One region of the Limnohabitans sp. Rim8 genome, then DNA from elsewhere that is predicted to be linked to it. Evidence: predicted binding sites of a transcription regulator. Region 1 holds the regulator's gene; the other holds the start of a gene.
What was found. The regulator NrdR, encoded in region 1, represses ribonucleotide reductase genes. The targets are predictions, from matches to a motif close to CACNANATNTNGTG.
Positions count from the first base shown of each region.

Region 2: the regulator NrdR is predicted to act here: its motif matches at 12,868-12,881, upstream of Q1M54_RS12625 (ribonucleoside-diphosphate reductase subunit alpha).

Region 1 covers NZ_CALPTI020000016.1:8,207-23,787, forward strand. The annotation lists gene Q1M54_RS11310 (tetratricopeptide repeat protein) at 1-162, shown strand, start outside; gene Q1M54_RS11315 (peptidylprolyl isomerase) at 253-819, shown strand; gene Q1M54_RS11320 (peptidylprolyl isomerase) at 824-1,330, shown strand; gene Q1M54_RS11325 (UDP-2,3-diacylglucosamine diphosphatase) at 1,342-2,136, shown strand; gene Q1M54_RS11330 (DUF349 domain-containing protein) at 2,114-4,894, opposite strand; gene Q1M54_RS11335 (lytic transglycosylase domain-containing protein) at 5,487-6,068, shown strand; ZMP/ZTP riboswitch at 6,081-6,250, shown strand; gene glyA (serine hydroxymethyltransferase) at 6,304-7,548, shown strand; gene nrdR (transcriptional regulator NrdR) at 7,561-8,010, shown strand; gene Q1M54_RS11350 (GspH/FimT family pseudopilin) at 8,024-8,599, opposite strand; gene Q1M54_RS11355 (type IV pilin protein) at 8,692-9,180, shown strand; gene Q1M54_RS11360 (hypothetical protein) at 9,119-9,808, shown strand; gene Q1M54_RS11365 (hypothetical protein) at 9,805-11,016, shown strand; gene Q1M54_RS11370 (prepilin-type N-terminal cleavage/methylation domain-containing protein) at 11,013-11,474, shown strand; gene ribD (bifunctional diaminohydroxyphosphoribosylaminopyrimidine deaminase/5-amino-6-(5-phosphoribosylamino)uracil reductase RibD) at 11,574-12,689, shown strand; gene Q1M54_RS11380 (AMP-binding protein) at 12,762-14,297, shown strand; gene rpiA (ribose-5-phosphate isomerase RpiA) at 14,305-14,976, opposite strand; gene Q1M54_RS11390 (quinone-dependent dihydroorotate dehydrogenase) at 15,082-15,581, shown strand, end outside.
Region 2 covers NZ_CALPTI020000020.1:17,238-32,818, forward strand. The annotation lists gene tldD (metalloprotease TldD) at 1-95, shown strand, start outside; gene Q1M54_RS12575 (3-deoxy-7-phosphoheptulonate synthase) at 333-1,460, shown strand; gene mpl (UDP-N-acetylmuramate:L-alanyl-gamma-D-glutamyl-meso-diaminopimelate ligase) at 1,450-2,817, opposite strand; gene Q1M54_RS12585 (hypothetical protein) at 2,885-3,469, shown strand; gene Q1M54_RS12590 (TlpA disulfide reductase family protein) at 3,484-4,026, shown strand; gene accB (acetyl-CoA carboxylase biotin carboxyl carrier protein) at 4,188-4,640, shown strand; gene accC (acetyl-CoA carboxylase biotin carboxylase subunit) at 4,656-6,005, shown strand; gene prmA (50S ribosomal protein L11 methyltransferase) at 6,012-6,902, shown strand; gene Q1M54_RS12610 (DUF3426 domain-containing protein) at 6,933-7,778, shown strand; gene Q1M54_RS12615 (histone) at 7,871-8,395, opposite strand; gene Q1M54_RS12620 (ribonucleotide-diphosphate reductase subunit beta) at 8,588-9,730, opposite strand; gene Q1M54_RS12625 (ribonucleoside-diphosphate reductase subunit alpha) at 9,871-12,780, opposite strand; gene ampD (1,6-anhydro-N-acetylmuramyl-L-alanine amidase AmpD) at 13,184-13,765, opposite strand; gene Q1M54_RS12635 (PP0621 family protein) at 13,843-14,079, opposite strand; gene ccsA (cytochrome c biogenesis protein CcsA) at 14,076-14,879, opposite strand; gene ffh (signal recognition particle protein) at 14,957-15,581, shown strand, end outside.

The sequences.
Region 1 (15,581 bases):
GTTCAGGCCCGCCCGGATTACGCTTTGGCCCTTGAAAACATGGGCGACCTCTATTTGGCATTGGCGGCCCGAGCTTATGGACAAGCGCTCAGCTTGACCCCCTCCTTAAAACGCCTGCAAAACAAACAAGCGAACACCCAACAGGTTTTGAAAGCACCCTGAGTTGGCCTCGTCCGATCTGCCCGACATCCCTTCAACGTTATGACCACTTTCTTGAATTCTTCCCGTCGCTTGACCGGCGTTTTGCTCGCCATGGGTTTGCTTGCGCCCGTTGCCTCTTGGGCTCAAAACCCAGCACCTACCCCAGCGCCCACGAGCAAAGTCCGGATCACCACCTCCATGGGTGACATTGAAGCCGAGTTGTACGCCGACAAAGCCCCTAAAACTGTGGCCAACTTTGTGCAGTACGTGAACGACAAACACTACGACGGGACGATTTTTCACCGCGTGATCCCGGGCTTCATGGTGCAAGGCGGCGGCTATGACGCCCAGTACCGTGAGAAGAAAACCCGCGCACCAGTGGCCCATGAGGGCCGACAAGCCCTGGCTGCGGGCCTGAAAAACACCACCGGCACATTGGCCATGGCCCGCACCAACGATCCGCAATCGGCCACCTCGCAGTTTTTCATCAACGTGGTGGACAACGCGTTTTTGGACCCCAGTTTTCAGAGCTTCGGCTACACCGTTTTTGGCAAAGTCACGTCTGGTATGGACGTGCTCCAAAAAATCCGCAACACGCCCACGGGTGCAGGCGGCCCCTTCCCGACCGATGTGCCACGCACGCCGGTCGTCATTCAAACCATCACTTTGTTGAAGTAACACCATGAGCAACCCACAAGTCGAACTGCACATCACTGGCTACGGCGTCATCACCCTCGAACTGGACGCTGAAAAAGCCCCCAAGTCGACCGAAAACTTTTTGGCTTATGTGAATAAGGGCCACTACAACAACACGATTTTTCACCGAGTCATTCCCGGCTTCATGGTCCAAGGCGGTGGTTTTGAGCCCGGCATGGGCCAAAAACCCACAGATGCCACCATCGAAAACGAAGCCAACAACGGCCTGAAAAACGACAAGTACACCGTGGCCATGGCCCGCACCTCGGCGCCCCACTCTGCTTCATCACAGTTCTTCATCAACGTTGCCAAAAACGACTTTTTGAACCACACCGCCCCCTCGATGCAAGGCTGGGGCTATGCCGTGTTTGGCAAAGTGGTCAAGGGCACCGAAGTGGTAGACCAGATTGAGGGCGTGAAAACCGGCACCCGCGGCGGTCACGGTGACGTGCCCAAAGACGACGTCGTGATCGAAAAAGCCATTGCCCTTTGAGGGTTTGAGCCATGTCTGACCCGCGCACCACCTCGCCGATCTTTGGCAAGCTGACTGCGCCACAGGCATGGCAAACCGTGGATTTGATCTCGGACCTGCATTTGCAGGCTTCCGAGTCAACCACTTTTCAAGCCTGGCGTGACTACATGGCCAGCACCACTGCAGATGCGGTGTTCATCCTGGGCGACCTTTTTGAGGTTTGGGTGGGAGACGATGCCGTGGAGCAAGATCCATTTTTGGCATCCTGCGCCGAAGTTTTACGCCAAGCTGCTCACAGGATGCATCTGGCTTTCATGCCTGGCAACCGTGACTTTTTAGTGGGATCGACCTTTTTATCCAGCTGTGGCATGCATGCGCTCAGTGACCCCTGCGTACTTGAATGGGGTGCGAAACAAATTTTGCTCAGCCATGGCGATGCATTGTGTCTAGGGGATGTGGATTACCAAGCCTTCCGCGAGCAAGTCCGGGGAGATGCTTGGCAACAGGATTTTTTAGCCAAACCCCTGGCCGAGAGAGTGGCTTTGGCGCGCGCTATGCGTGCCCAAAGCGAGACACAGAAAAACTCGCAAAAGTTATACGCGGATGCAGACCCCACCATGGCCTTGAATTGGTTGAGCCTAGCGGCAGCCGACACTCTGGTGCATGGCCATACGCACCAACCCGCTGACCATCCACTGGGCACGGGGATGCGGCATGTGTTGAGCGATTGGTCGCTCGACCACGAACCCCTCAGGGCTCAAGTCTTGCGGCTCGATCAATCAGGCGGCTTGCGCCGCCTGGACATCACGAACGCAAAAGGTTTTTGAGCGCGTTTTGCAAACGACGCGCTGTCGCCTCTTCATGAGGACCGGACAACACCTGTGCCACATCTTGGGCCCATGTTTCTTTGGGGCCTGGCTGGTTGCGTTGGGTCAGCAACTGAAGTTGCAGTGCACGGCGCGCATTCAATTGATCGGCGGGTGTTGGCACTTCGGCCGCCATTTCAAGGCGCAACAACGCGTTATCGGCAGGCGCCTTGGCCTCGGCGCCAACTGCTTGAACCCAAGCCTGACGGATCGGTGCAGGGACAGCTTTGCCCAATTCTTGCGAGGTCGGCAATGCATCGGCCTGACGCTCTTGCCATGCCCCCATCAAACGGGTCAAGGTTTCGCCATGCGCTTGTGCAGCGAGTTTGCGCAGCGACATTTCGGCGCGCTCCATGGCCTCTCGCTGGGCGCGGAAGGCCGCGTCACCCAAACGTGGGCCACGGTCTTCGCGGAAATCGCCACGCGGCGCACGGTCAGCGAATCGGTCACCGCCACGGCCGGGGCCAGGGCCACGGTCGGCTCCCGGTCGCACACCACGCTCGCCTGGGCGTGCGTCTCGGCGACCGTCACGACCGGACGGGGCCTCTGTACGCTTTTGCCCAGGTCGGTCGTCACCACGAACCGCGATCACAGGTTTGGCGGGCTTGATCGCAGCCGCTGGGGCTGGCACTGGCGTCTGTTCACTGACTTCATCCGTTTTGGATGGGTCAGCGCCATTTTGTGCTTCTTCGGCAGGCGCCACATCGGAAGCATCCTCCGCAGCCGAATCTTTGTCTGTGTCAAGAACAGGCTCTGCGGCAACGACCTGCACCGCTGGCGCGGAGACCGGAGCCGACTGCCCAGCTTTGGCCTGCAAGGCTTGCCCGCGCAAAGCAGCGTCTAAAGCGGCCATGGCAGCGCGAATTTGGGACACATCGCCACTCGCATTGGCGGCATCAAGGGCTTTGGACGCTTCAATGACAGCACGGTCGTGGTCACTGACCGGGGCAGCAGTTTGTGGGCGGTCAGCGCCTTTGCGCTGAAAAGCTTCGTCCAATGGGGCACGGAAGACTTCCCACAATTTTTGTTCTGTTTTGCGGTCCAAAGGCACCGACTGCGCCTCAACCTGCCAGCGTTGCTGCAGCGCTTTGACCGCGTCGATGCGCAAGGCAGGGGCAGCACCCACCTCTTGGGCTTCCTGAATCAAGGCATGGCGTCGCTCGATGCTGGCCTTTTGGGCCGCCTCAAGCCGAGCAGCCGCCGCTTTAAAAATACCTTTCCACTGGCTTTGCATTTCGCCAAAGGCTTTTTCGCTCAAGTGACCTGCGTTGCGCCACCGGTCGGCAAACTGGTGCAGCGCTCGCAACTGGGCGCGCCAATCGTCACTTTCGACATGGGCAGCGGTCCATGCCTTGACTTCGTCCATCAGAGCAACGCGCTGAGCTCGCTGATCGGCCGAGTCCTTTTTCATCTGCTCAAGCCAAGCCAGCACGGCTTTATATGCCTCGTTGCATGCTGCATCGAAACGCTTCCAAAGAGCATGGTTGGGCAAGCCACCTTGGTCGATCTGCTTCCAACCGTCACGCAATTGACGCAACTTGTCTTGCATCTTGCGTCCACCCACGGTGGGTACTTTGTGATCGTCCAGCAAAGCTTCGGCTTGGGTCACCAAGTCAAGACGAACTTGATCGGCCAACCAGCGCTGCCAGCCCTCAGCATCACCTGCGGCCTTCAGGGCCAGGTGCAGGCGCTCATCCAAACTGGTGTCCAGATTTTTGCCATGCGTTTTGAGTGCGTTGCGCAAAGCGATGCAAGCCTCGGGCAGCGCAGCGCCTTGGTTTTCGGTGATTTGTTTTTCAAGGCTTACCAGCTCGTGGGTCACTGTTTGGAGCGCCAGCTCCCGCATGGCTTGGCGTTGGGCTGGGTCAATCTTGGGTTTGACTGTTTTTTCCGCTTTATCCGACTTTTCGGCTCCGGGCTGGACCGGGTTGGAGGTGGTCACCGCAGGGGCATGGACCGCTTCACCACGCTGACGGCGAATCTCGTCGGCCCAAACAGGTACGGGTGGTAAGGCTGAGCTGGCGTCGGACAAGGCCAGATTCGCCAGTGCGAGCGCAGCAGAAAAACCATCCCAAACCGCTTGCATCTGCTTACCAGCGGCATCCAATTGGTTGGGGTATTTGAGGTCAACGCTCGGCCAAACGGCACTGACAGTCAACGATTGGGCCTGAGTTTGCCACTGTGCCACATCATTTAGCAATCCGGCATGCCCATGTTCGGCTTCGGCTATTGGCTTGGTCGACAAGACCTCGATGCGCTGCGCCAACAAGACTGCCGATTCGCGTTGCACCATGACTTGATGTTGCAGGTCTTCAACACCTTTAACCACCTCAACCAACTTGACTTTGAGGCTGGCTAAGGGCTCGCGCGACAAGGGCGCCCCTGCTTTGGCAGCGTCGCGCTGCCAAGCCAATGCATCGGCCATATTGAGTCGAGGTGCCGACAAAATCAGCTCCGCTTTTTGGGCCCAATCACTGGCCAGTGCTTCCTGTCCGTGGCTGCGCTTGATCTCGTCAATTTTTTCCTTGAGCTGTTTGGCCACCCCTTTGTCTTTGGACGACAACTCACGGTAAACCTCATGTAACAAGGCTTCGTTAGGCCCAGTCTGGAGCCACTCGCGCAAACGAGCACTTCGATCGCCCGAGGTGGTGGCTTGAAAGATCCCGGCAGTCAACGGGTCGAGGTTGGCGAGATCGAGGGGCTTGGAGGGATTGGTCACGGTAAAGGCTTTAAAACACAAGGCATGCCGGGCTGGCAACACGCTCGACCAAATCTTGCGCACGCGCTAAGAGATCTGGACAGACATAAAACGCATATTTTCGCCGGTATTTCATGCCCGGCGTGTGTTGAACCACTTTCCTTTGCAATCTCTGTTGATTATTGACCCGCCGCATACCCTTTATTCCAAAAAATACATTTAATTTCACATTGATATTCCAATTTAAAAGTTTATTTACCCTAGAATCGCGCATCCCAGAAATCTAGGGATAACCCGCAATGGTCGCCAATACGGCGGCTTGAGCCCAAGTGATCAGCACTTGTGGCCACCGACCCATCCACCCACTTGAATGAACGCCCCTGAGTGCGTGGTGAGTTCTTGGCATAAGAGTAACAACGTGATCTACCCACTGAAAAAGAATCCTCAAGAAAGTCACCTCCACAAAGGTCTTTTGAGTTTGACCCGCCACGGCTTCGCCCTGCTCGGCTTGGCGGGCTTGGCACTTGTTTTTGTTTTTTTGAGCCAGCCCGATTGGCGATACAGCGCCAGCCACAGACTGATCAACTGGCTTGACGCTAGGCAGGACGCAGCAATGGAACACCCCAGCGCCGCACACGCCGATCTCGTCCCAGTGTCTTTGGATACTGCAAATACCGTGGCTTTGACGGAAGAGCAACAAGCTATCACCCTTTGGTTGAGCCGCAGGTACAAGCTCTCACCAGAACCCTTGGGTGGCCTGGTCTCTGAGGCATGGGCGCTGGGAGATCGCATTCAGATTTCACCCACTTTGCTGTTGGCAGTGATGGCGATTGAATCTCGATTCAACCCCTTTGCCTCTGGCCCCCAAGGCGGCATGGGCCTGATGCAAATCGAACCACTGGCTCAGCAAAGCGCTTTGTTACCTTTTGGAGGCCACCTGGCAGCGTTTGACCCCTTGACCAACTTACGCGTTGGCGCTCGTCACCTTCAAACGCTCATTGAGAAAAGCACCTCGGTCGAATCGGCTTTGCATCTGTATGCCACAAGCTCTGGTCAGCCCAACGGAGCCGAATACGCCACCCGGGTATTGGCCAAGCAACAGCAGCTGGAAACCATGTCACGCACATCCAAAAGCATGGAAGTGGCACAAAACAGCCGTCTCCAGACCCCAACTGGAAGCAATTTCAGGCACTGACTGGGCTACACTCCTCGGGTGCGCGACTGGCGATAGGAGCCTGTTTTGAACCCAAAACAGACCACTCTGACGTGGAACGTGGCGGCCAATTTGGACCGCCCCAGAACCACTGGGAAGCGCACAGCCTGCCTGGATTGCATCTTGCCCGGCACGGTTTCAAGCCGTTCGCCTGGGCAGCCCTTGTCGGTCACCCTCACAGGTCACCTGCCAAGGTTCCATCACCCGAAGGACTGCCATGTACAACCGCAACACACTCATTGAACAAACCGATCCCGAGCTTTACGCCGCCATCCAATCTGAGAACGCCCGTCAAGAACACCACATCGAACTGATCGCCAGCGAAAACTACGCCTCGCCCGCCGTCATGGCTGCTCAGGGTAGCCAGCTCACCAACAAATACGCCGAAGGCTACCCCGGCAAGCGCTACTACGGTGGCTGCGAGTACGTGGACGTGGCCGAACAGTTGGCCATTGACCGCATCAAACAAATCTTTGGTGCAGAAGCCGCCAATGTGCAGCCGCATTGCGGCGCCTCGGCCAATGAGGCCGTGTTCCTGGCTTTCTTGAAACCCGGTGACACCATCATGGGCATGAGCCTGGCCGAAGGCGGTCACCTGACCCACGGCATGCCGCTGAACATGTCGGGCAAATGGTTCAACGTGGTCTCCTATGGTTTGGACGCCAACGAAGCCATCGACTACGACGCCATGGAAGCCAAGGCCCGCGAAACCAAACCCAAGCTGATCATTGCAGGCGCTTCAGCCTACTCGTTGCACATCGACTGGGCGCGCTTTGCCAAAGTGGCCAAAGAAGTCGGCGCCATCTTTTTGGTGGACATGGCCCACTACGCGGGTTTGATTGCCGCAGGCGTCTACCCCAACCCCGTACCGCACGCCGATGTGGTCACTTCGACCACCCACAAGAGCTTGCGTGGTCCCCGTGGCGGCATCATCCTGATGAAGGCCGAGCACGAAAAAGCCATCAACAGCGCGATCTTCCCCGGCCTGCAAGGCGGCCCGCTCATGCATGTGATAGCCGCCAAAGCCGTGGCCTTCAAAGAAGCCATGGCGCCTGATTTCAAGGCCTATCAAGCCCAAGTCATCAAAAACGCTCAAATCATTGCCGAGACTTTGACGCAGCGCGGCCTGCGCATCGTGAGTGGCGGCACGCAAAGCCACGTCATGCTGGTGGACCTGCGGCCCAAGGGCATTACCGGTAAAGTGGCCGAAGCCGCTTTGGGTAACGCCCACATGACGATCAACAAGAACGCCATCCCGAATGACCCTGAAAAGCCGTTTGTCACCAGCGGCGTGCGCATTGGCACCCCGGCCATGACCACCCGTGGTTTCAAGGACGAAGAAGCTCGAGCCACGGCCCACCTGATTGCCGACGTGCTGGACAACCCGCTGGACGAAGCCAACCTGGCCACTGTGCGCGCCAAGGTGCACGCCCTGACCAGCCGCTTCCCGGTTTACGGTTGATCGAGGCGCACCATGAAATGCCCATTTTGTGGTCACCTCGAAACCCAAGTGGTGGAGACGCGGCTGGCCGAAGACGGGGACTTCATACGTCGGCGCCGCCAGTGCGGCGCCTGCGAAAAACGCTTCACCACCTACGAAAAGCCCGAGGTCAGCTTTCCGGCCATCGTCAAAAAAGATGGCCGGCGCATCGACTACCAACGCGACAAGTTATTGGCCAGCTTGCGCTTGGCCTTGCGCAAGCGACCGGTGAGCATCGAACAGGTGGACGGGGCGATTGAGCGCATCGAAGAAAAACTCCTCAATCTGGGCATCCGTGAGGTGGCATCGCACCGCATTGGCGAGTTGGTCATGCGCGAATTGAAAAAACTCGACAAAGTGGCCTATGTGCGCTTTGCGAGCGTTTACCGAAACTTCGAGGACATCGACGCCTTCAAGACCTTGGTGGACGAAGTGCAGCGCTGACAACCCTCAGCCCTCACGAGCAAAGCTGCACCTCGTAAGCCTCAATTCTGGGTCGGCCCAGTGCGTTCACCACAACTTGCCAGCCCTGATTTGAACCTGCTCTGCAAAAGCGCCAAGTTCCGGCCATGAACGCACCGTTGGCACTGGCACTTCGACCTTCTGCGTTATAAGAAAAATAGGTTTTCACCGTGTTGCTCACCACCACCTGCATGGCAAGTGGCACTGCGGGTCTGGCCTCTATCAGCACTTCCCCTGAATCCCGCAGGCCATTGTGGTTGGCATCGGCAAACACCAGCCAGCCTTGATGCCAGCGACCCAGCGTGTCGCATTGGGCTTCCAAGCCTTGAGCGCAAAGGCTCACCCGTTGCTGTCTTCGCAAAGCCTCCGAGCGGGCCAAGACCAAACTGTTCAAAAAAGCCTCTCCTTGGCCTTGCAACTGCTGACGTGCCTGCAGCCCCGACAGGGTTGGGGCTGCCAAGCCCACCAAAATCCCCAACAAAGCCATCGCCACCAAGGCCTCCAGCAAGGTAAAGCCATGCCAATGGGTTTGGCTTTGGGGCGAGGCGGAATCCAGCACGGAAAGCGGCATGTTCAGGCAACAGTTTTGGGGAACGTGGTCTGAAACTGTACAAGATGAATACAAAAAGCCACAATTGAATCAACTCAAGAGGTGGTCACGCCATGCAACGGTTAAACGCCAAGCCCCAAAAACTGAGCTCTGTACCCCAAGCATTTAGCTTTCGAGCGGCCGATAACCGAGGCTGGACCTTGACCGAAATGCTGATTTGTCTGGCAGTGCTCGGCATACTGGCCGCGATGGCCCTGCCCGCTTACCAAGAACAACAGCGGCTGGCTCGCCGCAGCGACGGTCAAGCGGCCTTGCTGAAGCTGCAAACCGACCAAGCCCGTTGGCGCAGCATGCACGACAGCCATGCCCAAACCCTGCAGGCCCTGGGTTGGCCGAGTGACCTGTCTCCCTTGGGGCATTACCGCATCCGCTTGGTCGAAAGCACGGCGAACGCCTTCACCGCACAGGCCATTGCCTTAGGTGCTCAAGCCGCAGACCACCCCTGCACACCCTTGCAGTTGCGCTGGCAAGGCAGTGCCCATGTGGTGCTTGGCTCAGGCGCATCGCCTGACAGCGATGTGGCGCGCTGCTGGCGACGTTAGCGCCATGGCCAAAAGGGTTGAAAAAGGGGAGACCTTGATGGGCCTGATGGTGGGCTTGTCGGTGGGATTGGTCGTGCTGACCGGTGGCAGCAGTCTGCTGAGCCAGCATTTACGCGGGCATCGGATGGCCTGGCAAGACAGCCATCTGAACCATGAATTGCGCGTCGCCGCAGATTGGATGGGGCGCGAACTGCGCAAAGCCCAATACACGGCCAAGGCTTGGGAAACCCGCTCCCCTACCCTTTGCGATGACACTTTTTGCGATGGCTTCGAGGACTTCAGCATCGAAGGCAACTGGATTGATTTCAGCCACGACCGAAACCACAACGGGGAGCAAGACAACGACGAATGCATGGGCTTTCGCCTCTCGGGCACCACATTGCAAGCCAAAAGATCTTGCAACAGCAGTGGCGATTGGCAGGCAATGAGCCACAGCCAAACCGTGCACATCACCGACTTGGCCTGGCAACTGCAATGCGACCAGCACCAAGGCTGGCTGCGCCGCAGCGTGCAGATGACCCTCAAAGCCCAATGGCCCAGTGATGCGTCTCGGCACATCACCCTGTCCAAAATCGTGCACTTGCGCAACGACATACCTGCCAGCCAACAAGCGCTGTTTTGCCCATGACCGCTCATCCCTTTTGTCCGAGACAAAATGGCGCTGTCACTTTGATGGTGGCCGTTGGTTTGGTGCTGTTGGCCAGTCTGACCAGTTTGTACAGCGCGCGAACAGTGCTGTTCGACCAACTCGCCAGCCACAACCACGCGCGCGCCGCACAAGCGCGCTTGGCTGCAGGCATGGTTCTGGCCCAAGCTCAAAGCACGGTCGCGAGCACGCCTTTGCTGGACTTGTTGGCGATTCAATCGACCTGCCCCTCTGGTGTATCGGGTTTGGGCTGGCAATGCAGCGATATGGGCACTGCTGAGCATCCAGACATGCCGGGGGTACAAGGGCATGCCACCGCCGTGCGCGATTTGCTGATGTCGCCTCATGTCATCACCTTGCATGCCAGCGCCAGCCACAGCGGGCAAGGCAGCCAAGCCCACATGCGCGAGAGCCTTTTTGTGCCCGCCGTGGCACCCGCCCCCAGCTTGGCCAGCCCAGCGGCTGTGGTCACTCAAGGCTGCATCAGTGAAGCACTTGGAGCCCAGCTGCGGATCTGCCCCTTGGTGAGCCGAGGAGAAAGCTGCAGCGGTACAGCCAAAGCCCCGGTGGTTCAAACCCATTTTGTGGTGGACACCAACGGCAATGGCCTCATCAACACGGCAGAGAGAAACGCCTGTCTGGCACTGCGCACGGTCAGCATGCCTGGCGGGGGCACCCGCACTGGCCCCAGCACAGCCGGGACGCGCAGCCCTTGTCTGCGCAAAGCCTGGGCCAGTGTGTTGGGCTCCATTGAAGACGCACAGTTGAAAGCTTGGTCCCAGGCTCAGGAGCGCAAGGGCCTGACCGCGCAAACCTCTCCTCCTCGCTCTATTTATTGGATCGACAGCCCTGCGGACTGGCACACCAGTGTGGGCACCCCTGAGATTCCGGCTTTGTTGGTGTTTTCAGCCCTGGCCTGCGCCCAGCGGTGTCCTCGCATCGGTTCAGGGGTGCGCATCATGGGAAGCGTGTTACTGGATTCGGGCTGCAACGACGAGAAAATGCGCGGCTGGGAAGGCGGCCAAATAGAAGGCCAACTGGTGGTTGAATCGGGCATGCCCGAGTGGCGCTCGGGCACGGTTATTGCCACCCCACAAGGCCGAGACGCTTATATTTTGAATTGGCCCGAAGGCATCGATGCCCGCCGAATTCAACGCATCAACGGCAGTTGGAGCGAGGGTTCGCCATGAAACCCTCATGGGGCGCATGGCGGCCTGCACAGCAGCAAGGCATGGCTTTGGTCGAAGCGCTCATCGCCTCAGCCGTCTTGGCCATCGGTTTGATGGGCGCCGCTCAACTCTCGCTCAAATCACAGCAAACGGCCACCGAAAACCTGCAAAACACCGTGGGCCAAATGCTGGCACTCGAGGCCATGGATTGTCTGCAGGCTCAGGCCCATAACCCAACCGCTTGTCCGGCGCAGCAAAGCATCGTGGTGCAGGGCGTCCGCTACACCCGGCAAGCCCAGATTTTGCCTCGAGGGCAGTCCACCGATCTGCTGGTGCAGGTGACTTGGCCCAACAGACGATTGAGTGGTGCCTCAGCAGATGGGTTAAACGCCAACTCAAGCGCCCATTCGGACCCACAGATCTCTTGGCGCAGCAGCGTGAGCACCTTGCCTTCTTGGGTTGGCGTATCCTCGCCTTGATGCCCTTGCGCTGATGACACTGCGCTGAAGCGCTTTTCTTGATTTTTGAACCCAACGACCGTGCCCCCAACCCCAAGTCCCATCCCACCCACCCCGCCCATGCAGCAGGCGCTGGCTTTGGCCGCCCAAGCCTTGTGGCTGACCTCACCCAACCCCCGCGTAGGCTGCGTGATCACGGCCCCTGACGGCACTGTGCTGGGCCAAGGCCACACGCAGCGCGCTGGCGGGCCCCACGCCGAAATCATGGCCCTGAGAGATGCGGCAGAGCACGGGCACAGTGTGCAAGGCGCCACCGCTTGGGTCACGCTCGAGCCCTGCGCCCACCATGGTCGAACTGGGCCGTGTTGCGATGCCCTGGCCGCAGCCGGCATCGTCCGCGTGGTCTTGGCCATGGTCGACCCCAACCCATTGGTCGCTGGACAAGGTATGGCCAGACTGGCCGCATCAGGGGTGCAAACCGAGTTGCTGGATGCGCAAAGCGAAGCCGCACTTCAAGCCCGCGAACTGAACATCGGTTTTTTCAGCCGCATGGAACGTGAACAGCCTTGGGTGCGCATGAAAATGGCCACCTCGCTGGACGGACAAACCGCTTTGCAAAATGGCCAAAGCCAATGGATCACCAGCCCCGAAGCCCGCGCCGATGGCCACGCTTGGCGTGCACGCGCCTGTGCGGTACTGACCGGCATTGGCACGGTGCTTGAAGACGATCCTCAGTTGAACGTGCGCGGATTCGATGTGCCGCGCCAACCGCATCTGGTGGTGGTCGACAGCAAGCTGGACATGCCCCTGAACGCCAAACTGCTGGACACCCAAGGCTCGGGCGAGCAAGCACGCCAGATCTGGATTTACACCGCCATCGACCTCAACAACCCACTGCAAGCCGAAAAACGCGCAGCCCTTGCCGCACGCGGCGCCACCGTGATCGACCAGCCCAGCCCCAACGGCAAGGTCGATCTCGCCGCGATGCTGCGCGACTTGGCTCGGCGAGAGATCAACGAACTGCATGTCGAAGCGGGGTACAAACTCAACGGATCTTTCATCCGAGGAGGACTGGTGGACGAATACCTGATCTACACCGCCCCCCAATTGCTCGGTCCCGGCCAAGGTATGGCCAACATGCCTGCGCTGACAGCGCTCAAAGACTCGGTGAAACTGGCGTTCCACACCGTGGACCGCATCGGTCCCGATCTTCGCGTGTTGCTGCGCAAAGCCTGAAAGACCTGGGCGAGACAGCCTGAAACTGACCCCTCAAGCCACAATGACAGCTCTTCTTTGTCGGAGCCCGAATTGAACCTCGCCCACCTGCTGCAACGCCAAGCCCGCATGGCCCCCGAGCGTCCCGCCATTTTTCTGGGCACGCAGGTGGTGGCCACGCACGGGCAATGGGCCAAACGCTGCCAGCACCTGGCGTCGCAGTTCCAAGCTGCAGGCTTGCAGCCTGGCGACCGGGTGGCGCTGTTCATGCGCAACCATGCGCGCTACCTGGAAGTGATGTTTGGGGCTTGGTGGGCCGGGCTGGCGGTGGTACCCATCAACGCCAAACTTCACATGCGCGAAGCCCAATGGATCATCGACAACGCACAGGCCCGCTGGGCTTTTGTTACGGCCGACACCACCAACGAGACCGGTGACACCTTGCACAGCCTGGAGCGCGTGATCGATGTGGACAGCGACCAGGCCGATGCGCTGTGGCTCGGCGCTGACAACGCAGCCGACACACCCATTCACGAACGGGCCTCAGATGATCTGGCTTGGTTGTTCTACACCAGTGGCACCACAGGTCGACCCAAGGGCGTGATGATCACCCACCGCAACCTGATGACCATGGGTCTGACGTATTTCACCGATGTGGATGCAATCAGCCCGCTGGACTGCATCGCTTATGCCGCGCCCATGTCCCACGGCGCAGGCATTTACGCAGTGCCGCACCTGATGGCCGGCGCCCAGCACATGGTGCCACCCTCGGGGGGCTTCGATCCGGCGGAGCTGTTTGAGTTAGGCCGACACCTGGGTTCTTTGTCCATGTTTGCGGCGCCCACCATCGTCAAGCGCTTGGTGGACCATGCCGAATCCGTTGGACTGTCAACTGAGGCTTGTGGGCAGTCGTTCAAGACCGTGGTGTACGGTGGCGCCCCGATGTATGCCGCCGATATCCAGCGTGCGCTGCGCGTCATGGGCCCGCGCTTTGTGCAAATTTATGGCCAAGGCGAAAGCCCCATGGTGGGCACAGCCTTGTCACGTCATCACCTTCAGGACATCACCCACCCGCGCTACGCAGATCGCTTGGCCTCTGTGGGGGTAGCGCAAACGCCTGTGCGCATCCGCGTGACCGATACCCAAGGCCGCGACCTGCCAGTAGGGGAGGTGGGCGAGGTGTTGATCCAGGGCGATAGCGTGATGGCGGGCTACTGGCGTAACCCCGAGGCCACCGCCAATGCCATCCAGAACGGCTGGTTGTTCACGGGCGACATGGGTTGCCTGGATGCCGATGGCTTTTTGACCCTGAAAGACCGCAGCAAAGACTTGATCATCAGCGGCGGCTCCAACATCTACCCCCGCGAGATCGAGGAAGTATTGCTGCACGCCCCGGGCGTGGCCGAAGTGGCGGTGGTGGGCGCACCCGATGCCGAATGGGGCGAGGTGGTGGTGGCCTTTGTGGTGCCTCTTGAAGGTCAAAGGCTCGACACGGCGGCGCTGGATGCGCTGTGTCTGCAAGAAATCGCCCGTTTCAAACGTCCCAAACGCTATGAAATCGTGGCCAGCTTGCCCAAGAACAACTACGGCAAGGTGCTCAAGACCGAGCTGCGGCTCAGGCTGAACTGAGACGCCTTCAAAAATTCAGCGTCTTCACGCCTTCAGAGGTGCCCAGCAAGCACACTTGGGCTTTTTGATGGGCAAATACCCCGACGGTGACCACGCCGGGCCACTGGCTGACCTCTGATTCAAAGGCAACCGGGTCTGTGATTTTGAGACCCTTCACATCGACGATGTACTGGCCGTTGTCGGTGACCAGCGGCTGACCGTCTTGCATGCGAACCACCGCACTGCCGCCCATGGCTGCGAACTGGCGCATCACCCGGGCGGTGGCCATGGGGATCACTTCTACCGGCAATGGGAAAGCGCCCAAAGCCTGCACCAGCTTGCTCTCGTCCGCGATGCAGACGAATTGTTTGGACTGTGCAGCGACGATTTTTTCGCGGGTTAACGCAGCGCCACCGCCTTTGACCATATGACCTTGGTGATCAATCTCGTCCGCGCCATCGATGTAGACCGATAGGCTCTCGACTTCGTTGCTGTCAAGCACCGGTATGCCCAGAGCCTTGAGGCGCACTGTGGAAGCTTCGGAGCTGGACACTGCGCCCTTGATCTGGTCTTTCATGCTGGCCAGCGCATCGATGAATTTATTCACCGTGGAGCCCGTGCCCACGCCCACAATCTCGCCAGGCACCACGTATTTCAGGGCGGCATGGCCCACCAGGGCTTTGAGTTCGTCTTGGGTCATGAAAGCAGCTCGGTTCGGGAATCAAAAGAAACAGGCCGGGGTTTGCGACAATCAAGGCCATTCAGCCCAACGCCGCAGTATCCTGCACAAGACCGGAATTATCCAATGTCCCTGATCCCTTACGCCCTCGCCCGCTCCTTTTTGTTCAAGATGGACCCCGAAGAGGCACACGACCTGACCATTGAGGGCTTGGCCCGAACCCAAAACACCCCGCTTGACCGCGTGTACCGTCAACCCTTTGTGGCCCAGCCCATCACCTTGGCGGGTCTGCAGTTTCCTAACCGCGTGGGCTTGGCTGCCGGTCTGGACAAAAACGCCCGCTGCATCGATGGTCTGGGCGCCATGGGTTTTGGCTTTGTCGAAGTCGGCACCGTGACGCCCAAGGCGCAGCCGGGCAACCCCAAACCCCGCATGTTTCGCCTGCCTGAAGCGCAAGCCTTGATCAACCGACTGGGTTTCAACAACGACGGGCTGGATGCTTTTGTGGCCAACGTCAAGCGCTCCAAATTCCGGCAACAAGGGCGCCTCTTGGGCCTCAATATCGGCAAAAACGCCGCCACACCGATTGAGAACGCCACCGATGACTACCTCATCGCCCTGGCTGG
Region 2 (15,581 bases), on a different contig from region 1:
TGGGCACCTGCGGCAAGGAGGGCCAGAGCGTGCCAGTGGGTGTGGGCCAACCCACCTTGCGCATCGATGGACTCACGGTTGGGGGCACGGCCTGATTCTGAAAATGGGGCTTCGGGTTTGTCCCCGGATGCCTCTGTCATGAACCGTCATCAAGCTGTGCTACATTGAATCCCATGACTTCCCGCTTTGCTTTTTACTTTTTTTACTTTTGGTTCTCAGTCCCCGGCGGACGAGAGGCGAGCGCATAAGCACCCGAATATCTCGATACACACCGCCGGAGCCCCAAAGCCCGGCGGTTTTTTTTCACCTGTTTTTCAATTGAGGACTTCACGATGAACGCCAAAACCGCAGCCCCCGAGAGCTGGTATCCGAATGCCGCCGACCGCAAAGGTCAGACCGACGACGAACGCATCAAGGACATCACCGTGCTCCCACCGCCAGAACATTTGATTCGGTTTTTCCCGATTGCTGGCACGGCCACCGAGACCCTTATTTCCCAAACCCGCAAAGCCATTCAGAAGATCGTGCATGGCCAAGACGACCGCTTGTTGGTCATCATGGGTCCTTGCTCTATCCACGACCCGGCAGCGGCCTTAGACTACGCTCGCCGCTTGAAGCCGCTGCGTGACAAATACGCGGACTCTTTGGAGATCGTGATGCGCGTGTACTTCGAAAAACCGCGCACCACTGTGGGCTGGAAGGGCCTGATCAACGACCCCTATTTGGACGAGAGCTATCGGATCGACGAAGGCCTGCGCATCGCACGCCAGTTGTTGATCGAGATCAACCGCCAAGGCCTGCCTGCTGGCAGCGAGTTCTTGGACGTGATCTCGCCCCAGTACATTGGTGACCTCATCAGCTGGGGTGCCATCGGTGCCCGCACGACCGAAAGCCAGGTGCACCGCGAGTTGGCTTCGGGCTTGTCAGCCCCCATTGGCTTCAAGAACGGTACCGACGGCAACATCAAAATCGCGACCGACGCGATCCAGGCCGCTGCCCGTGGTCACCATTTTTTGTCGGTGCACAAGAACGGTCAGGTCGCCATCGTGCAGACCCAAGGCAACCAAGACTGCCATGTGATCTTGCGCGGTGGCAAAGCGCCCAACTACGACGCCGAAAGTGTGGCCGCTGCCTGCAAGGAATTGGAGGCCGCCAAACTTCCCGCCAGCTTGATGGTCGATTGCAGCCACGCCAACAGCAGTAAAAAGCACGAGCGGCAGATCGATGTGGCCAAAGACATCGCCGCGCAAATCAACGGTGGATCACGCCAAGTGTTTGGCGTCATGGTTGAAAGCCACCTGAAAGATGGTGCCCAGAAATTCACACCCGGTCAGCACGAGGTCTCCAAGCTGACTTACGGTCAGAGCATCACAGACGCCTGCATTGGCTGGGACGACAGCGAAGGCGTTTTGCAGGTGCTGTCGGATGCGGTGAAGGCGCGTCGTTCACTCAGCCGTTGAGGGCCGTGAGCAGCTTGGCGTGAATGCCACCAAAGCCCCCATTGCTCATGCACAGCAGGTGGTCGCCGGGCTGCACTTGAGCCAGCACTTGGGCAATCACTTCGTCGATGTTGGCGCCCACTTGCGCTGTATCACCCATAGGCCCTAGCGTGGCTTGGGCGTCCCAACCCAAACCGCCCGAGTGACAAAACGCCAGATCGGCTTCTTCCAGACTCCAGGGCAGCTGGGCTTTCATGGTGCCGAGCTTCATGGTGTTGCTGCGCGGCTCGAAGATGGCCAGGATGCGTGCATCACCCACCTGACGGCGTAGCCCGTTGACGGTGGTGCGAATGGCCGTGGGGTGGTGGGCGAAGTCGTCGTAAACGGTGATGCCGTTCACTTTGCCGCGCACTTCCATGCGGCGTTTGACGTTTTCAAAGCTGGCCAGCGCTTGCGCCGCCACAGCCGGACTCACCCCCACATGCTCGGCAGCGGCGATGGCAGCCAGTGCATTGAGCTGGTTGTGCACGCCGCCTATCGCCCATTGCACTTCGGCAACAGGCTGGCCAGCCTGCAGCACTTTGAAGCTGGAGGGTTCGCCTTCGGCCACAAAGTCGCTGACGGCGCTGCCAAATGTGCGCACTTCACTCCAGCAGCCTTGCGCCAGCACGCGGGTCAGGCTTTCTTCCAGGCCGTTGACCACCACCCGGCCCGAGCCGGGCACGGTGCGTACCAGGTGGTGAAACTGGCGCTCAATGGCGGCCAGGTCGTCAAAAATGTCGGCGTGGTCGAATTCCAAGTTGTTCAGGATGGCGGTGCGCGGGCGGTAGTGCACAAACTTGCTGCGCTTGTCGAAAAAGGCGGTGTCGTATTCGTCCGCTTCGATGACGAAATATTGACCTCCGCCCAGCCGGGCCGACAAGCCAAAGTTGAGCGGCACGCCACCGACCAGAAAGCCCGGTTGCAGCCCGGCCTGTTCCAGCACCCAGGCCAGCATCGAGGTGGTGGTGGTTTTGCCGTGCGTGCCCGCCACCGCCAGCACATGGCGGCCTTGCAGCACATGTTCGGACAGCCACTGGGGTCCGCTGGTGTAGGGCGCACCGGCTTCCAGAATCGCTTCCATCAGCGGAAATTTGGGGCTGCCGTCGGCCAGCCGGGCGCGGCTGACCACGTTGCCCACCACGTACATGTCGGGTTGGAGGGTCATCTGGTCGGCGTCAAAACCCTCGATGAGCTCGATGCCCAAAGCCCGCAGTTGGTCACTCATGGGCGGGTAAACGCCCGCGTCGCAGCCGGTGACCCGATGCCCTGCCTCGCGGGCCAGCGCGGCCAGGCCCCCCATGAAGGTGCCACAAATGCCCAAGATATGTATATGCATGGTCTGATTTTAGGCGGCCGCAAGGCGTTTTTCATTCGGGGCGATCCAGGCAGGCACAATCTGCCGCATGAACGATCTTGCCCTTGAAATTGCCGCTACCGCCGCCCGTCTGGTGGTGGAGGAAGGCTTGGCCTTTGGCCCGGCTAAGCACCGCGCCCTGAAAGAGCTGGGCCTGTCCGCGCGCACGGCTTTGCCTACCAATGACGTGGTAGAGGCTGAGGTGCGCGACTACATCGCCTTGTTGTGCGCCGACACGCAGCCCACCGAGTTGTTGGCTTTGCGCGAATTGGCGCAGGTTTGGATGGAACGCCTGAGTGAATTCCGTCCGCACTTGGGTGGGGCGGTTTGGCAAGGGTGGGCCACACGCCTGTGCGACGTGGATTTGGCCTTGTTTTGCGACGATCCTAAATCGGCCGAGATCGCCTTGATCAACCAAAACCAGCGCTATGAAGCGCAAACCGTTCGCGGCCTTCACGGCGACGATGTCGAGGTTTTGAGCCTGCACAGTTTTTGTGAAGCCTTGAACGAAGATGTGGGTGTGCACCTGCGAATCTACGACTTGGATGATCTGCGCGGAGCTTTGCTGCCCGATCTGCAAGGCCGCTCGCCCCGGGGGAATTTGGCCGCATTAAAGCGCCTGCTGGCGGCATGAAAGAAAATCAAACCATGAACAATCGCAATGCAGATGCTTCCAGGCGTCATTTGATTTGGGGTGCTGGTGCGGCTGCTGCTGTGGCTGGCGTTGGTTTGGCCCTGTGGCGTTATGAGCCTGAACCTGTGGCCCAAGTCGCCAGCCATCCCTTGTGGCTGCAACAGTTTGAAACCCCGGCAGGCCAGGGCTTGAGCATGGCTCAATTCAGGGGTAAACCCTTGATTTTGAATTTTTGGGCCACTTGGTGCCCGCCTTGTATTGAAGAGTTGCCCATGATCAATGCCTTTTGGCGCGAGAACAACCCGAATGGTCATCAAGTGGTGGCTTTGGCCATCGATCAGCCCAGTGCCGTGCGTCGCTTTCTGGAGCGACAACCTTTGGCATTTCCGGTTGGTTTGGCTGGTTTGGAAGGCACAAACTTGGCCAAATCTTTGGGTAATGCGGTGGGTGGTTTGCCATTTACGGTATTTTTCAAGGCAGATGGCAGCATTTGGCGACAAAAGATGGGGCAACTCACAGATGATGATCTCAGCCAATGGCGTGCGGCTGCCGCCTGAATGCCTTGACGTCGTCGCCTCTCCGATGAACGGCACCGAATGGTGGTTCTGTAGCCTTTGATGGGTACTTAGACAGTGAAGAACAGATAATTTTGCGGGGCTTTATTGAAATTTAGTGTAAATTCGATCCATTACATGTATTTCAGGCATCGGAGGATCTTATGGATTTGCGCAAACTTAAAACACTGATTGATTTGGTGTCTGACTCGAATGTTTCCGAGTTGGAGATCACCGAAGCTGAAGGCAAGGTACGCATTGTCAAAAGCATGGGCGTCGCTGCACCCGTGGTGCTCCAACAAGCCGCGCCTGTCATGGCTGCACCCGTGGCGGTTGCTGCTGCTCCCGTTGCAGAGACTCCTGTGGTGGCCGAAGCGGCCGCTGGCCACGCGGTGAAATCGCCAATGGTGGGTACTTTTTACCGTTCATCGAGCCCTGGCTCTGCACCTTTCATTCAAATTGGCTCCGTGGTCAAAGAAGGCGACACCCTTTGCATCATCGAGGCGATGAAGATCCTCAACGAAATCGAATCCGATAAGTCCGGCACCGTCACTCAGATCCTGTGTGAAAACGGCCAAGCCGTGGAATACGGTCAGCCTCTTTTCATCGTCGAATAAAGCATCGGGGATTTCATGTTCAAGAAAATCCTGGTCGCCAACCGTGGCGAGATCGCCCTGCGTATTCAACGCGCTTGCCGCGAGTTGGGTGTCAAGGCGGTGATGGTCTATTCCGAGGCCGACAAAGAGGCCAAGTACGTCAAATTGGCAGAAGAAGCGGTTTGCATTGGGCCCGCCTCGTCAGCTTTGAGTTACCTCAACATGCCGGCCATCATTTCGGCAGCTGAAGTGACCGATGCAGAAGCTATCCACCCTGGCTATGGTTTTTTGAGTGAAAACGCCGATTTTGCGGAGCGGGTGGAAAAGAGCGGTTTCCAATTCATCGGCCCCACACCTGAATCCATTCGCATCATGGGCGACAAGGTCTCGGCCAAACAGGCCATGATCCGGGCTGGCGTGCCCTGTGTGCCTGGTTCTGAGGGTGAGTTGCCCGACGACCCGGTACAGGTGCGGCGCATTGCCAAGTCTGTGGGCTACCCGGTCATCATCAAGGCCGCAGGCGGTGGCGGTGGCCGCGGCATGCGTGTGGTGCACACCGAGGCTGCATTGATCAATGCGGTGCAGATGACCAAAGCGGAAGCCGGTGCGGCTTTTGGCAATCCTGCGGTCTACATGGAAAAGTTTTTGCAAAACCCACGTCATGTTGAAATTCAAATCATCGCGGACAAGCACCGCAATGCGGTGTACTTGGGTGAGCGCGATTGCTCGATGCAGCGCCGTCACCAGAAAGTGATCGAAGAAGCGCCAGCGCCTGGCATTGCCCGCAAGTTGATTGACAAGATTGGCGACCGCTGCGTTGCCGCTTGCAAGAAGATCAATTACCGGGGCGCAGGTACCTTCGAGTTCCTCTATGAGAACGGTGAGTTTTATTTCATCGAGATGAACACCCGTGTGCAGGTGGAGCACCCGGTGACCGAGTGGGTCACGGGCGTGGACATTGTGAAGACCCAGATCATGGTGGCTGCTGGCGAAAAACTGCCTTTCACACAGCGCCAAATTGAGATTCGCGGCCATGCGATCGAATGTCGGATCAATGCCGAAGATCCGTTTAAGTTCACACCCTCGCCCGGTCGCGTCACCTCATGGCATATGCCTGGTGGGCCAGGTGTTCGGGTGGACTCTCATGTGTACAACAACTATTTTGTGCCACCCAACTACGACTCCATGATTGGCAAATTGATTGTGCACGGCGATACGCGCGAACAAGCCTTGGCCCGCATGCAAACTGCTTTGAACGAGACGGTGATTGAGGGTATTCACACCAACATTCCACTGCACCGAGAGTTGATGGTGGATGCCAAGTTCATGCAAGGCGGTACCAATATCCATTATTTGGAACACTGGCTGAGCCAGCGCAAACGCTGATCACATATGTACGAACTGAGCCTGTTGTGTCCCGAAGACCGGGTCGATGTGTTGAGCGATGCGCTCGATGCGCTGGATGCCTTGAGTGTTTCCGTTGAGGACGCGGACGCCCAAACACCCGCTGAGCAGGCTTTATTTGGCGAGCCGGGCATGCCGCCACCCAAAGACGGTTGGCAGCGCTCCCGCATGGTGGCTTTGTTCGCACAAGAAGCTGCAGCCAAAGAAGCCGCTGTTTTGCTCTCAGCGCAAGATTTTTTTGAAGATTGCCAGTTGCTAGGGGTTCAGACGCTCGAGGACCAAGATTGGGTGCGTTTGACGCAGTCGCAGTTTGCACCGGTCGAGGTCACCTCTGATTTCTGGATTGTTCCAACTTGGCATGAGCCACCTGCGCAAGCCCGTCAGATCATCCGGCTTGACCCGGGCTTGGCTTTTGGCACGGGCACTCACCCGACCACCCGCATGTGTCTGCGGTGGATTGCACAGAATGGTGTGCAAGACCAACGTGTTTTGGATTACGGTTGCGGTTCCGGTATTTTGGCGATCGGTGCGGCCAAGTACGGCGCTACCGACATCGATGCCGTTGATATCGATGAAGCAGCTGTGATCGCCACCGATTTGAACGCAGTCGCCAACCATGTGGTTTTGCGAGCCGGACTGCCGGACAAGGCCCAGGGCCAATACCAAACAGTCTTGGCCAACATTTTGGCCACACCGCTACGGGTTCTGGCACCTCTGTTGTGCGCCCATGTGGCGGCCGGCGGATCCTTGGTTTTGGCCGGTATTCTGGAACGTCAAGCTGACGAGTTGAAGGCTGCCTATGCCCCTTGGATTCTCCTCGAAGTGAGCGATACCCAAGACGGCTGGATATTGATGACAGGTGTGTCCCACCCAGCATGACAGCGGTCTGAGGCTGACTACAATCGTTCCATGACCAGGATCATTCGTTGCCCCTCTTGCGCTACTGTCTACGCATTAGATGCGGCTCAAATCCAAGCCGCCCATGGTTGGCTTCGCTGCGGAAAGTGCCAAGAGGTTTTCAATGGCACGGGTTTGGATGTGCCGGCCTCTCCGGTTCTGCTGGCGCATGCCTCTGACAGATTGGGTGCCCAAGCCACCGATCCAGTTTTGGCCCAGCCGGTCAGCCGAGTGGCGTTGGATGATCTTTTGCTGAGAGAGGACCGTTCGGGTCCCGCTTCAACACTCGACCCTGGTGTCAGCGCTGACTTGATGGACTTTTCTGAGGCGCTGGCCACATTCAAACCACAAGTTCCAACGCATGAGCCCTCCGTGCGAGGGCCTGAAGAAACAGGTCCAGCGCCAACGCGTTTGTTGCAGTACGCCACAGCGGCAGCCTTGGCTTTGTTGTTGATGGGGCAATTTTTCTTTTTCCAGCGTCACGCCATGGCTGCTTTGTGGCCCAACAGTCAGCCTGTTTTGGAAAGCTTATGTCGCCCACTTCATTGCCAATTGAAGCCTTGGATGAACGCTAAAGCCTTGGAGATTGAGGGCGCGAGTTTTGCGCAAAGTGGTCAATCATTCGTGTTGAATTGGTCGCTTCGCAACACGGGTCCCTTAACCGTGGCCACGACGTCCTTGGAGTTGACATTGCTGGACGGGTCCAATAACCCCGTGGCTCGTCGCATTTTCTTGCCTGACGAAGTGCAAGCGCCGGAGACTTTGTCACCAGGCCAAGTTTGGAATGGGTCCCTGACTGTCAGAGTCGATCCTTCACTGGTGTTCAGCCACTACCGGTTATTGAACTTTTATCCTTGAGTTATAGCGACCTGACTCGTGACGATCATTCATTGAAAAAGCCCACCACTGTTGCCAGTGATGGGCTTTGTGGCTAACGCCAGACGGTTGAATCAGGGCTTGGCGGCCGAAGGGAACGGCCAGGCAGCTTGTGGATTCAAAGTCGTTTGTGCAGCAGGGGCAGTAGGGGCAGCGGGTGCTTTGGATGCCTTCTTTGCTGCTGGTTTTTTGGCTGCTTTTTTCACGACCGCTTTTTTGGCAGCTGGCTTCTTGGCTGCAGTTTTTTTGGCTGCTGCTTTCTTAGCGGGGGCTGCTTTTTTGGCGGGGGCTGCTTTTTTAGCCGCTGGTTTTTTGGCTGCGGCTGCTTTTTTAGCGGGCGCTGCTTTTTTAGCTGCTGGCTTTTTGGCTGCGGCTACTTTTTTAGCAGGTGCTGCTTTTTTGGCGGGCGCTGCTTTTTTAGCTGCTGGCTTTTTGGCTGCGACTGCTTTTTTGGCAGGAGCAGCTTTTTTAGCTGGCGCAGCTTTTTTAGCGGCTGGTTTCTTGGCTGCAGCTACTTTTTTAGCGGCAGGTTTCGCGGCCGAAACGGCCTTCTTTGCGGGAGCAGCTTTTTTTGCCGCTACTTTTTTTGCAGTTGCCATGATTTTCTCCTTGATCAAGTTGAGAACTCAACGGAAAGGGAACGCTTGGTGCTTGTTGGATTGCACAAAGCGATCCATGGCGCTGAGCAAGAACTCAACACCATGAACACAGAAAAGCCACAACGCGCATGGCCCGAAGGCAATGCGGTGTGTGGCTTGAAGAGAGGGCGCATTGAGGGGGTGTTCAGAAGATCAATCCCAGGACAAAGCCCCACCGGTTTGGTACTCGATGACTCGCGTCTCGAAGAAATTTCGCTCTTTCTTCAAGTCAATCATTTCGCTCATCCATGGGAATGGATTCTCTTCATTGGGGAAGAGCGCCTCCAAACCGATCTGAGTGGCGCGGCGATTGGCAATGTAACGCAAGTAGCCTTTGAACATGGAGGCGTTCATGCCCAATACGCCGCGTGGCATGGTGTCCTCGGCATATCGGTATTCCAATTCAACCGCATGCAAGAACAATTCTTTGATTTCAGCTTTGAACTCGGCGGTCCACAGCTGTGGATTTTCATGCTTGATGGTGTTGATCATGTCAATGCCGAAATTGCAATGCATGGATTCGTCGCGCAAAATGTACTGGTACTGCTCAGCAGCACCCGTCATCTTGTTTTGGCGACCCAAGGCCAAAATTTGCGTGAAACCCACGTAAAAGAACAGGCCTTCCATCAGGCAAGCGAAAACGATCAAAGACTTGAGAAGCGTCTGATCGGATTCTTGTGTGCCGGTCTTGAAGTTGGGATCCATGATCACGTTGATGAACGGGATCAGGAACTCGTCCTTGTCACGGATGGATTTGACTTCGTTGTAAGCGTTGAAGATTTCGCTTTCGTCCAGACCCAATGACTCGGTGATGTATTGGTACGCGTGGGTGTGAATCGCTTCTTCGAAGGCTTGGCGCAGCAAAAACTGGCGGCACTCAGGTGCTGTGATGTGGCGGTAGGTGCCTAATGTGATGTTGTTGGCCGCCAAAGAGTCTGCGGTGACAAAGAAACCGAGGTTGCGCTTGACCATTCGGCGCTCGTCTTCGGTCAGACCGTTGGGGTCTTTCCACAAGGCGATGTCGCGGGTCATGTTGATTTCTTGCGGCATCCAGTGGTTGGCGCAAGTGGCCAGGTATTTTTCCCAAGCCCATTTGTATTTGAACGGCACCAACTGGTTGACGTCGGTCTGGCCGTTGATGATGCGCTTGTCTGCTGCATTCATGCGACGAGGCGCTGCTGTTGTGGAACCAGAAGTCGAGGACGGCGATGCCATGGCAGCAGAGGCGTCTGCGCCAGAAAATGGAGGCATTGCGGGTTGCAAAGCAGGTTTGACTTGATCGTCCCAAGAGAGCATAAAAATTCCAGTTCTTAAATTATGAAAGCTTGCCAACAAATTGCAAAGCAGTGATGCGTTTTATGACGAACAACCCACAAGAAGTGTTGTGCTATTGCATCGCATTTGGCCAATCACAGCCAAGTGCGATGCGTTTCAAATCACTGACAAGCCTCGCAGCTCACATCGTCAATGGCCACAAACTTGACGTCGGTTGCTGGCGATGTGCTCATGGACGCTTGAGACGCTGCTGCTGCAGATTCCGCGGCGTTCATGCCTGAGGATGACACGGCGTTGTGCGAGCCCGCATTCACCGTAGATTTTTCAACTTGCGTGGCGCTGGATGTGCGCAGGTAATAGGTGGTTTTAAGACCACGCAGCCAAGCCAGTTTGTAGGTATCGTCAAGTTTTTTACCCGATGCGCCAGCCATGTAAATGTTGAGAGACTGGGCTTGGTCGATCCATTTCTGGCGACGCGCTGCAGCTTCTACCAACCAAGTGGTTTCGACTTCAAAGGCGGTGGCGTACAGCGACTTGATTTCTTGGGGCACACGGTCGATCGGGCGCAGTGAACCGTCAAAGTGTTTCAGGTCCATGACCATCACATCGTCCCACAGGCCCAAGCGCTTGAGATCACGCACCAAGTAGCCGTTGATCACGGTGAATTCGCCCGACAAGTTGGACTTGACCGACAAGTTGCCAAAGCAAGGCTCGATGGAGGCGTCAACCCCGATGATGTTGGAGATGGTGGCCGTAGGCGCAATGGCTACACAGTTGGAATTGCGCATGCCGTCGGAGGCGATTTTTTGGCGCAAGGCGTCCCAGTCGAGAGTGGATGAACGGTCAACCTCCACATAACCACCGCGCTCACGCTCCAACAGTTTCAGCGTGTCCAAAGGCAAGATGCCTTGGTCCCACAAAGAGCCTTTGTAAGTGGCGTATTGGCCGCGCTCTTTGGCCAACTCAGTGGATGCCCAGTAGGCGTAGTAGCAAATCGCTTCCATCGATTGGTCCGCGAATTCCACAGCAGCCTGAGACGCATAAGGTGTGCGCATCTCGTACAGTGCGTCTTGGAAACCCATCAAACCGAGCCCCACAGGTCGGTGGCGCATGTTGGAGTCACGGGCCTTCTTGACGGCGTAGTAGTTGATGTCAATCACGTTGTCCAACATGCGCATGGCAATCGTGATGGTTTTCTTCAACTTGTCGTGGTCGATCACTTTGCCGTTCGCGCCGTCCTTGAGGTGGCGCGACAGGTTCACTGAGCCCAAGTTGCAGACGGCGGTCTCGGTGTCGCTGGTGTTGAGCGTGATCTCGGTGCACAAGTTAGACGAGTGCACCACGCCAACGTGCTGCTGGGGTGAGCGCACGTTGCAAGGGTCCTTGAAAGTGATCCAGGGGTGGCCGGTTTCGAACAGCATGGACAGCATCTTGCGCCACAGGTCGGTGGCTGGGATGGTTTTGCTGGGCTTGATCTCGCCGCGCTCTGCTTTTTGTTCATAAGCCACATAGGCTTTTTCGAATGCCAGGCCGAACAGGTCGTGCAGATCGGGTACGTCTGAAGGCGAGAACAAGGTCCAAGTGCCTTTTTCCATGACTCGGCGCATGAACAGGTCAGGAATCCAATTGGCCGAGTTCATGTCGTGCGTGCGGCGGCGGTCATCGCCGGTGTTCTTGCGCAACTCCAGGAACTCTTCGATGTCCAGGTGCCAGGTTTCAAGGTAGGCGCAGACCGCGCCCTTGCGCTTGCCGCCCTGGTTGACCGCGACAGCGGTGTCGTTGACCACCTTCAGGAACGGCACCACACCTTGTGATTCGCCGTTGGTGCCTTTGATGTGGGCGCCCATGGCACGCACGGGTGTCCAGTCGTTGCCCAAACCACCCGCAAATTTAGACAGCAAGGCGTTTTCCTTGATGGCGTCATAAATGCCGCCCAAGTCGTCGGGCACGGTGGTCAGGTAGCAGCTTGAAAGTTGCGAGCGCAAAGTACCGCTGTTGAACAAGGTGGGCGTAGACGACATGAAATCGAACGACGACAGGACCTCGTAGAACTCGATGGCGCGGGCTTCACGGTTGATTTCGTTGAGGGACAAGCCCATGGCGACGCGCATGAAGAAAGCCTGCGGCATCTCGATGCGTGTTTTGCGCACGTGCAAGAAGTAGCGGTCATACAGGGTTTGCAGGCCCAGGTAATCAAATTGCAAATCACGTTCGGGCTTGAGGGCTGCGGCCAATTGCTTCAGGTCGAATTGCAGCAGCTTTTCATCGAGCAGGTCGTTTTCAACCCCTTTTTTGATGAACTGAGGAAAGTAGTTGATGTACGCCTCGGCCATCTGGCTCTGAGGTACTTCCTTGCCCAAAATCTCCTTGGCAATGGTGTGCATCAGCAAACGGGCGGTCACGTAGGTGTAATCCGGGTCTTTTTCGATCAGGGTGCGCGACGCCAAAATGGACGCCTTGTAAACCTCTTCCATGGGCACGCCGTCGTACAGGTTGCGCATGGTTTCGGCGACGATGGGTTCGGGGCTCACATCTTTGCCCAAGCCAGCGCAAGCATTGACCATGAGTGATTTGAGGTAACCCAGATCAAGGACGACGCGTTGGCCGCGGTCGATGACGTGTAACGCAGGTTCTTGGGTGGCCTGCGTGGATTGTTGAGTTTGCTGGGCACGCTCTTGGGTACGGCGCTCACGGTAAAGCACATAAGCGCGCGCTACCTCATGGTTGCTGCTGCGCATCAGGCCCAACTCGACTTGGTCTTGCACGTCTTCGATGTGAAACGTACCGCCGCCAGGACGTGAGCGCATCAGTGCGCGAACCACGTTTTGTGTCAATTCTTCGACCACTTCTCGCACGCTGGCCGATGCGGCACCTTGTGTGCCGTGCACAGCCAAAAAGGCTTTCATCAGGGCTACTGCAATTTTGCTGGGCTCAAAAGGAACGACCGCACCGTTGCGACGAATGATTTGGTATTGGTTCAGGCTTTGCGTGGAGGGTTGGCCCGCACGGTCAGACATGGGCTGGTTCATCAGGCCAGATGCAGAAGATGAAACGTTGAGTTCTGTTTGCATGGTTTTTTTCTAATTTGTGGTCTGTTTTAGGGCGTTAACAAGTGCTTGAGCCTGGTTGTAACTTCAATTGTCAAAATTTGTTTCAGACACTATATCTGGTGTCTGCGACCCTTGCAAGCCACTACAGGTAGTGTACCGATGCTTTTTGAGCGCTGGCGAGCCATGGCTGGAAAACAGGTCGTTGAGAGTTTTTTTATAAGCTGAAAAAAGTCACTGCAAACGCTTTGAAAACAGCATTTTTGGACGCAAAGCCAATAACGGTGTGGCCTTGGACAAGCTTTGTCCTTCAATCGCTTTTAAGAGAAGGGTTTTGACTTTTGAAGTTGACCATTGAAAGTCATGGAGCCGCCCCACAAATGTAAAAAGTTGAAAAATATTTTTTTCCAACTGTGGCTTTAAATTCCTAGGGAAAGTACGAATCCGGGAATTTCAATAGCTGTTTAAAGCGTTCCCAAGCAAAACCGGGCCCGGGGTCTTGCTTGCGTTCAGGAGCCACGTGTTCATGCCCTGCCACATGGGCAATGGGGTAAGGGCCTCGCAAGTCTTGGCAAAGGCGTGCCAGTTGCAGATATTGTGCTTCTGTGAAGATATCGCCTTCCAGGCCCTCCAGTTCAATGCCGATGGAGTCGTCGTTGCATTGGGACCGTCCACGGTACTCGGACTGTCCGGCATGCCAAGCCCGGTCGTTGGCGCTGACAAACTGGATCAAGGCGCCATCTCTTCGAATGAAGAAATGAGCGGACACCTGCAAGCCCCTCATTTGCGAGAAATAAGGGTGAGCGTCCCAGTCCAGTTGGTTGGTGAACAGGTCTTGTACCTCTTGACCACCATATTGGCCGGGCGGCAGACTGATCGAGTGGATCACCACCAAATCAATGCATGCTCCTTTGGGTCTGTCGCCAAAGTTGGGGGAGTCCATCCGCTGCGCCGGCGCATACCAACCATCCTGCCAGAGCGCGGTGGGTTCATCGGACGGAAAAGACATGGTGTCTCCGTTCAAGGATGGTCAACGCCGCTGACAAAAAATTCTGCAGCATGGACGGAGGAGCAGACCAACAGGGTTCAAGCAGGGTTACGGTCCAGAGCAGCTGCCCGGTGCTCGGTGCTGCAGTACAGGCCTTTTTCCCCGGTGACAGCTTCTTCTTGCGGTAAATGAAGCCCGCAATGGGCGCAGCCCACCATGTTGGCGGGGCCAGCGGGGGGCGTCGCCTTTTCGGCGGGTGGGTTGACGGCTCTTCGGCTGCGCTTGAAAGCCCAAATCGCGGCCAATATGACCAGCAGCCAAATCAGGTATTTCATACAGCGCGCCCAATCAAGACTTCCAAGACAAACCGCGAACCTGCGTAAGAAAGCAACAACAAACCTGCGCCGATGTAGAGCACCCGCACGGCGCGTCGACCACGCCATCCCCATTGGCTACGGCCCACCAACAAAGTGGCGAAAGTCAGCCATGACAACAAAGCGAACACCCGTTTGTGATCCCAACGCCATTCGGTATGACCTTGGCCATAGAGGGCTTCACCAAACAGGGCGCCGGCGACCAAGGTTGCCGTCAGCAGCAAAAAGCCAGCAGTCACAAAACGGAAAGTCAGGCGCTCCAGCGTCAACAAAGGCAAGCCGCTGGACCCTTCGTGCGCTTGGCGAATGTCTTGCTCGGTGCGGGTCATCATCCAGGCATGCACCACAGCAGCCGCAAACATGCCGTAGGCCGACAAACCCAGAGCAAAGTGCAAAGGCAGCCAAGCCGAGGCTTGGCTGGTCAGCAGCGTGCCCGGAAAGAACCAAGCCAGCGCCACGGTGACAGAACCCAAACAACCCATTGCCCAACGGGCTTTGAATTTGGGGAAAAACTGGGTCTCGATCATGTAAGCCGTGACCACCAACCAAGCGGTGACCGACAAAGCTGGCGCAAAACCGAAGCGCACGGGGCCCATCAGGAGGGCCAGCAAACTGACGGCATGCATTGCCCAAGCCAGCCAGAGTAGGCGGCGGGCATGCACATCGCTCAGGCGACTGGGCACCAGGGCGGGCAAAGCATAGGTCAATGCTGCCAATGCCGAGAAGGGCAGCGTCCAGAAAGGCGCACTCGCTAAAATCATGGAGCCGAGTTTAGCCTTTCGGGCGCAGTCACTGGGGCTTCGCCATCACGCTGAACCGGTTTTTTCTGGATTCCCCCATGGCCTCCGCCCTGACCGACAAACTTTCACGCCTCGTCAAGACCCTCAGCGGACAGGCCCGCATCACCGAATCGAACGTGGCGGACATGCTGCGCGAGGTGCGCATGGCTCTGCTGGAGGCCGATGTGGCCTTGCCGGTGGTGCGTGACTTCATTGCCCGTGTGAAGGAAAAAGCCCTGGGCCAAGAGGTCATGGGCTCACTCAAGCCCGGTCAGGCCTTGGTGGGGGTGGTCAACCGCGAGTTGGCGGCCACCATGGGCGAGGGCGTGTCGGACATCAACCTGGCCGCACAGCCGCCCGCCGTGATTCTGATGGCCGGTCTGCAAGGTGCCGGTAAAACCACCACCACCGCCAAGCTGGCCAAGCACCTGATCGAAAAGCGTAAAAAGAAAGTGTTGACGGTCTCGGGGGACGTTTACCGTCCCGCCGCGATTGAGCAGCTCAAGACTGTAACTGCCCAAGCAGGGGCCGAGTGGTTCCCCAGCTCGCCTGACCAAAAGCCAATCGATATCGCGCGCGCCGCCATTGACTACGCCCGCAAGCATTTTTTTGACGTGTTGCTGGTCGACACCGCCGGTCGCCTGGCGATTGACGAAGCCTTGATGGCGGAGATCAAGGCGCTGC